DNA from 2 places in the Bacillus sp. NPDC077027 genome. Region 2 is predicted to be linked to the other one. Evidence: a T-box and tRNA genes for the amino acid it is inferred to sense, from the RefSeq annotation. Region 2 holds a T-box; the other holds one or more tRNA genes.

Region 1 (3,411 bases), on a different contig from region 2:
AAAGCACGAATAAACGCCTCTTGCGCAATATCTTCCGCCTCGTGTGCATTCCCAAGCATACGATAGCACAGCTGATAAATTTTGTCTTTATACAGGTCTACGATGTCTGCAAATGCGTTCTGATCGCCTTTTTTCACTTGCTTAATTCTCTTTTTTATCATTGTTTCCATAGTATATTCAACCTCTGCCTTCACCGGTCTTTATGTATACGAACCTCTTTTCAAAAGGTTTCATCATCCTATAAAAATAGTTTAACAAATTTTTGACACCGTGTTATGCTTATCAGCCGTTTAAAACCTTAACATATTCTTAAATTTCATGCCGCCCGTTTTAAAACAAAAAAGATCGGGGGTTATTCCCGATCTTTTTCATCCTATCTATAATAATTTTTCACCCATTAAAGAACCAATAAGTGCAACAGCAGCTTCTGCCGTTTTATTTCGTTCATCAAGAACTGGATTAACCTCAACAAATTCAGCAGAAGTCAAAATCCCTGACTCCTCTAAAAGCTCCATCGCCAAATGACTTTCACGATAGCTAATTCCTCCTGCAACCGGCGTTCCAACCCCCGGACATTCCGCTGGATCTAATCCGTCTAAATCAAGTGACAAATGCACACCGTCTGTTCGCTCCTTCAAATATGCAATGGCCTCTTCGATCACCTTCGTCATACCAATTCGGTCAATTTCATGCATCGTATATACCTTAATGCCTTTTTCCTTAATCAATGCCCTTTCACCTTCGTCTAACGAACGCGCACCAATTAAAATAAGGTTTTCCGGTTTAATTTTCGGTGAATAACCACCAATATCTGTTAAATCAAAATGACCTAGCCCAAGGCTTACAGCAAGCGGCATCCCATGAATATTGCCAGAAGGAGAGGTTTCCTCCGTATTCAAATCCCCATGTGCATCATACCAAATCACACCAAGATTCTCATAATGCTTTGACACTCCTGCCAACGTACCAATGGCAATGCTATGATCTCCACCTAAAACAAGTGGAAATGAACCTGATTGAACAATACCGTCTACCTGATCAGCCAATAACGCATTTGCACCAGCATTCTCCGTCAAGTTTTTCAGTTTCCCATCCGTTTTAAGCCCTTTCTCATCATCTCGTTGAGCGACTGGAATGTCTCCTAAATCCTCCACCTCAAAAGAAAGCGATTCCAATTTTTCTTTTACGCCTGCACAACGAATAGCACTCGGGCCCATGTCAACGCCCCTTCTCATTTGACCAAGGTCCATTGGAACACCAATCAGTGCAACCTTCTTTTTACCCACCATATGAATAACCCCTTTCCATCCATCCTCCTTATTTTATATTCCGAACGTCTCTTGACTCAACTGGACAATTTTTTGAATAGTTATACATTTCACCACAAACGAAAAAAGACACCTTTCTGAAAAAGGTGTCTTGACTGGGCTAGCTGGATTCGAACCAACGCATGACGGAGTCAAAGTCCGTTGCCTTACCGCTTGGCTATAGCCCAAAAATGGTGGAGGGGGGCGGATTCGAACCGCCGAACCCGGAGGGAGCGGATTTACAGTCCGCCGCGTTTAGCCACTTCGCTACCCCTCCACATATAAAATTGATAAAAGTAAAACAGTGCCGGCAAGAGGACTTGAACCCCCAACCTACTGATTACAAGTCAGTTGCTCTACCAGTTGAGCTACACCGGCATATGGTGGAGGATGACGGGCTCGAACCGCCGACCCTCTGCTTGTAAGGCAGATGCTCTCCCAGCTGAGCTAATCCTCCACATTCAAAAAAATCATGGTGACCCGTACGGGATTCGAACCCGTGTTACCGCCGTGAAAGGGCGGTGTCTTAACCGCTTGACCAACGGGCCAGTTTGTCAAGTTTATTGTCTCTCTGAAGCTGACAAAGGTTATTATATACATGATAAGTGCCCTTTGTAAAGGGAATTTTTATTTTTTTTATTTTCAAACTTTTTGAGCGCTTTTATCCCTACTTTTTTCTATATATATTTCCTCTATCTAAAATAATATTTCACAAAATAAAAAATATATTGAAATTTTATACCGCGACGAATATACTGAAAATTAAGAAAGAAAAAAAGTCCCATAAACGCCAGGAGGTAGGTTTAGGATGCAGCCATCCCAATTGCGATCTTTGACAACAGAATCAAGAAATCCAAATACAACGAACATTTCACAAGCAGATCCGCTCGATATGCTCAAAACCATTAACCAAGAAGATATGAAAGTCGCACAAGCCGTAAATGGCGTACTAGAGCAAGTCAAAATAGCGAGTGACTTTGCTTATGAATCCATCTCAACTGGAGGAAGACTCATTTACTTAGGAGCTGGAACGAGTGGCAGAATTGGCGTCATGGATGCGGTTGAATGTCCGCCTACGTATAGTGTTGCACCCGATGTGATTGTTGGCATTATGGCTGGCGGTGACTCCGCATTCTCACATGCAGCTGAAGATGTTGAAGACAGTGAAGAAGCAGGCAGACAAGACCTTGAACACATCAGCCTTTCGCCTAAGGATACGATTGTTGGCATCGCAGCAAGTGGCAGAACGCCCTATATTATCGGTGCACTTTCCTATGCCAAAACTGTCGGAGCCAAGACTGTTGCACTTAGTTGTAATGCCCAAGCAGAAATTAGTCAGCTCGCAGACTGCGCCATCGAAGTCATTGTTGGCCCTGAAGCCATTACAGGCTCTACAAGAATGAAAGCCGCAACAGCTCATAAAATGATTTTAAACATGCTTTCCACCTCTGTCATGATTAGACATGGGAAAGTGTATGAAAACCTCATGGTTGATGTGAAAGTAAGCAATCACAAATTAAAGGAACGTGCCATCACCATTATTCAAACTGTCACAAACGCCTCATACAACCAAGCAAAACAAGCACTTGAAGAGGCAGATTTAGAAGTCAAAACAGCCATTGTCATGCTTCAAACACAAACAGACAAAAAAACAGCAAAAACACTACTCGATCAAGCAGACGGACACATTAACAAAGCCATAGAAATACATCAATCATAAAGGAGGCGATCACATGTCAGCGGGTGGACTTACCCTTTTACACGCGATCAAACCACAGCTTCCACAATCTGAAAAAATCATCGCAGACTACATGCTAGCCCATCCCGACAAAGTCATCAAAAGCACTGTACATGAAATCAGTCAGGCAGCTGGGGCGAGTAGCTCAGCTGTCATTCGCCTCTGCAAATCCCTAGGCCTTGACGGATTTCATGATTTGAAAATGCGTATCGCTGGAGATTTAATGTATCCTGAAAAACAAGGATATCGTGACATTAAGCAAGATGAACCCATTCACTCTATTATTCAAAAAACAGCAGGCAACTCCATTCAAGCTATTAAAGACACCTCGTCTATTCTGAATGTAGAAGCATTAGAAGAAGCCAT
Region 2 (3,411 bases):
GAACCAACTCACTTTCAGTAGATGCGGAACTGGAAGAAGGCCAAATTCTCTATATTCCTGAATATCAAAAAAGCAACGCTTAACATGTGGAGACCGACCTAGAAAATGTGGTGAGTGAGAGTGGATGAAATCCAATCAGTCTTATATGAGTATGGGCTTGAGGCGGAATACATCGAGTCTGTCAGTCCTGCAGTGTTACGAGTTTATACGAAGCAGGGTGTTTTTGCCTTAAAACAAATAAAGGCGAATCGAAACATCCAATTTACAGATCAAATGCTTGAACTTGAATCGAAAGGGTATCGTTTATTTGTGCCGATTTATCGTACGAGAAATGGTTCCTTTTTCTCAAGTGGAAGTGAAGGTCGATTTGTTTATTATTTAATGCCTTGGCTTGCGAACGAGAAAAGGGAAGAACAAGATGATAAGCACGAATATATGTTTCAAGAGATTGCTAGACTTCATCAGCGCACAGAAGTCATGACTGATATCACTGAGCATGAAATTGAAGCTCACTACACGCAAATAAAGGATAAGTGGGAAGCAGAGAAGGAAATGTATGAACAATTGATTGAGCGGGCTGAGCATGCGTGGTACATGTCACCATTTGAACTTGCCGCTGCGATGTATTTTTCAGAAACGATGTCAGCGAGTGGGTTTGCATTAGAAAGATTAGAGGATTGGCATGAGGAAATGAAAGAAAAGGATACAACGAGAGTCGTTTTAAATCATGGCCAGTTGTCTATACATCATTTCTTATACAATGATGTAGGAACAGGACATTTTACAAACTTTGAACGATCAAGAGTGGCATCACCAATTTATGACCTACTCACCTTTTATTTTCGTACATTTAAAACTTATCCAACCACCTGCCCTGAATGTACCTCGTGGTTTTACACTTACCAAAAGGGGAATCCTTTAAGAGAAGAAGAGATTCATCTATTTCTAAGCTATCTCGCCTATCCACAAGGAGTTTTTGATGTAGTCAAAGCGTACGAGGCAGGCAATCAAGATGAGATGGAGAGCTGTCGACAGTTATTAAAAGCCTATTGGCAAATGAAAAATTCAGAGCCAACTGTCATGAAGGTTCATGAGGTTGAGCAGGCAAGACGGCTTGAAGAAGAGCAGAGCGCCTCGTCATCAGAGTGACGGGCGCTTTTGTTTATTAAAACCAGTCTAAGTGAAACGCACATGCGAGGAAGATTAAGATACCTAAAATGAGGACGTCGAACGTCGTAGGGAATATAATTGTGCGGAATCCTTGAAATATCGCAATCGGAAGCACGACTTGTGAGGCGACTGCTCGGATTTGTCTAACCCAAGGCGGGAGTGTGTACGGATTGATTTTTTTCAAAAGAAGCCTCCTCCTAATTGATTTTGTTACTATCATATGGGCAAATGGGCAAAGGGTGCTTGCCTATTTTGTATAAAGATGCGAAAAAGCGGAAAAGATGATTGACGAAAACAAAAATCATCTAGTAATATAAATAAAAGATTAGTACGTGCTGATGAACGATAAATTAATAATAGATAAGTGTTGAGCAGGAAGAGTACAAACAAGATACCTAAAGAGAGGGAAGCTATTAGCTGTGAGGCTTCCTAGGATGAGACTGTTTGGAAGGTCGCCTGTGAGCTTAATTTCTTGAACAAAGAAGTAGAGAAATTCGGGCAAGTCCCGTTATCCATTTAGAGTGTACGGCACATTTGTGCCCGTAAAAAAAGGTGGTACCGCGAAAAGCTTTTTCGTCCTTTCATAGGGATGGAAAAGCTTTTTTTAGTTTCATCAGCCGTTATAAAATGTGGAGGTTACATAAATGGAAACAAATAATCAAGAAATGCCGACAAAGTATGATCCAAGTGCTATTGAAAAAGACAGATATCAATACTGGCTGGAAGGAAAATTTTTTGAAGCAAAAAACGACGAAACGAAAGAGCCGTATACGGTGGTCATTCCTCCGCCAAACGTAACAGGTAAATTACACCTTGGTCATGCTTGGGATTCTACTTTGCAAGATATTGTGACGCGTATGAAACGGATGCAAGGCTATGATGTTTTATGGCTTCCAGGAATGGACCATGCAGGGATTGCAACACAAGCAAAGGTAGAGGCGAAGCTTCGAGAAGAGGGTGTCAGCCGTTACGACCTTGGACGCGAAAAGTTTGTGGAAGAAACGTGGAAATGGAAAGAAGAGTATGCAGATTTTATCCGAAGTCAATGGGCAAAAATGGGTCTAGGTCTTGATTATTCACGCGAGCGTTTCACATTGGATGATGGACTGAATCAAGCAGTTCGTCAAGTGTTCGTTCAGTTATATGAGAAGGATCTGATTTATCGTGGTGAGTACATTATTAACTGGGATCCAGCGACCAAGACAGCCCTCTCTGATATTGAAGTGATTTACAAGGATGTGCAAGGTGCTTTCTATCATATGAGATATCCACTAGCGGACGGTACAGGTGCAATTGAGATTGCAACGACAAGACCTGAAACAATGCTTGGTGATACAGCGGTGGCTGTTCATCCAGAGGACGAACGCTACAAACACCTCATTGGCAAAACGGTCATTTTACCGATTACGGGTCGAGAAATTCCAATCGTTGGAGATGACTATGTGGATATGGAATTTGGTTCTGGAGCGGTTAAGATTACACCAGCTCATGACCCGAATGACTTTGAAATTGGGAACCGTCATAACTTGGCACGCATTCTCGTGATGAATGAAGATGGATCAATGAACGAGAACGCCTTGCAATATCAAGGAATGGATCGCTTTGAATGTCGTAAACAGATTGTAAAGGATTTACAGGAAGAAGGCGTACTATTCAAAATTGAAGACCATATGCATTCTGTTGGGCACAGTGAGCGAAGCGGCGCAGTTGTAGAACCTTATTTATCAACTCAATGGTTTGTCAAAATGCAGCCGCTTGCTGACGAAGCAATCAATTTACAGAAGAGTGAGGATCAAGTTCAATTTGTACCGGATCGATTTGAAAAGACTTACTTGCACTGGATGGAAAATATCCGTGATTGGTGTATTTCTCGTCAGCTATGGTGGGGACACCGTATTCCAGCTTGGTATCATAAAGAAACAAAAGAAGTATATGTCGGGATGGAGCAGCCAGAAGATATTGAAAACTGGGAGCAAGACTCTGATGTGCTTGATACATGGTTTAGTTCGGCATTATGGCCATTTTCAACAATGGGCTGGCCAGACGTGGAAAGTGAGGATTTTAAGCGTTATTATCCAACAGATCTGCTTGTGACAGGCTATGATATTATCTTCTTCTGGGTATCCCGCATGATTTTCCAAGGGATTGAGTTTACAGGTCAAAAGCCGTTCAAAGATGTTCTCATCCATGGTTTGATCCGTGACGAACAGGGACGAAAGATGAGCAAATCACTTGGAAATG

The links. A T-box is a leader RNA that pairs with one kind of tRNA and senses whether it is charged. The one in region 2 lies ahead of ACQKEZ_RS01705 (valine--tRNA ligase), so its partner is inferred to be a tRNA-Val.
Region 1: it has a tRNA-Val gene. The T-box ahead of ACQKEZ_RS01705 (valine--tRNA ligase) is inferred to sense a tRNA for this amino acid. The anticodon was not compared.

What each region holds. Positions count from the first base shown of each region.
Region 1 covers NZ_JBNNIO010000005.1:18,377-21,787, reverse strand. Annotated here, with positions in the region: gene sigW (RNA polymerase sigma factor SigW) at 1-170, opposite strand, end outside; gene rocF (arginase) at 378-1,289, opposite strand; tRNA gene ACQKEZ_RS16000 (tRNA-Gln) at 1,424-1,495, opposite strand; tRNA gene ACQKEZ_RS15995 (tRNA-Tyr) at 1,500-1,584, opposite strand; tRNA gene ACQKEZ_RS15990 (tRNA-Thr) at 1,613-1,685, opposite strand; tRNA gene ACQKEZ_RS15985 (tRNA-Val) at 1,689-1,764, opposite strand; tRNA gene ACQKEZ_RS15980 (tRNA-Glu) at 1,781-1,855, opposite strand; gene murQ (N-acetylmuramic acid 6-phosphate etherase) at 2,116-3,027, shown strand; gene ACQKEZ_RS15970 (MurR/RpiR family transcriptional regulator) at 3,041-3,411, shown strand, end outside.
Region 2 covers NZ_JBNNIO010000001.1:304,739-308,149, forward strand. Annotated here, with positions in the region: gene spoVID (stage VI sporulation protein D) at 1-83, shown strand, start outside; gene ysxE (spore coat protein YsxE) at 121-1,149, shown strand; gene ACQKEZ_RS01700 (hypothetical protein) at 1,166-1,354, opposite strand; T-box leader at 1,529-1,754, shown strand; gene ACQKEZ_RS01705 (valine--tRNA ligase) at 1,815-3,411, shown strand, end outside.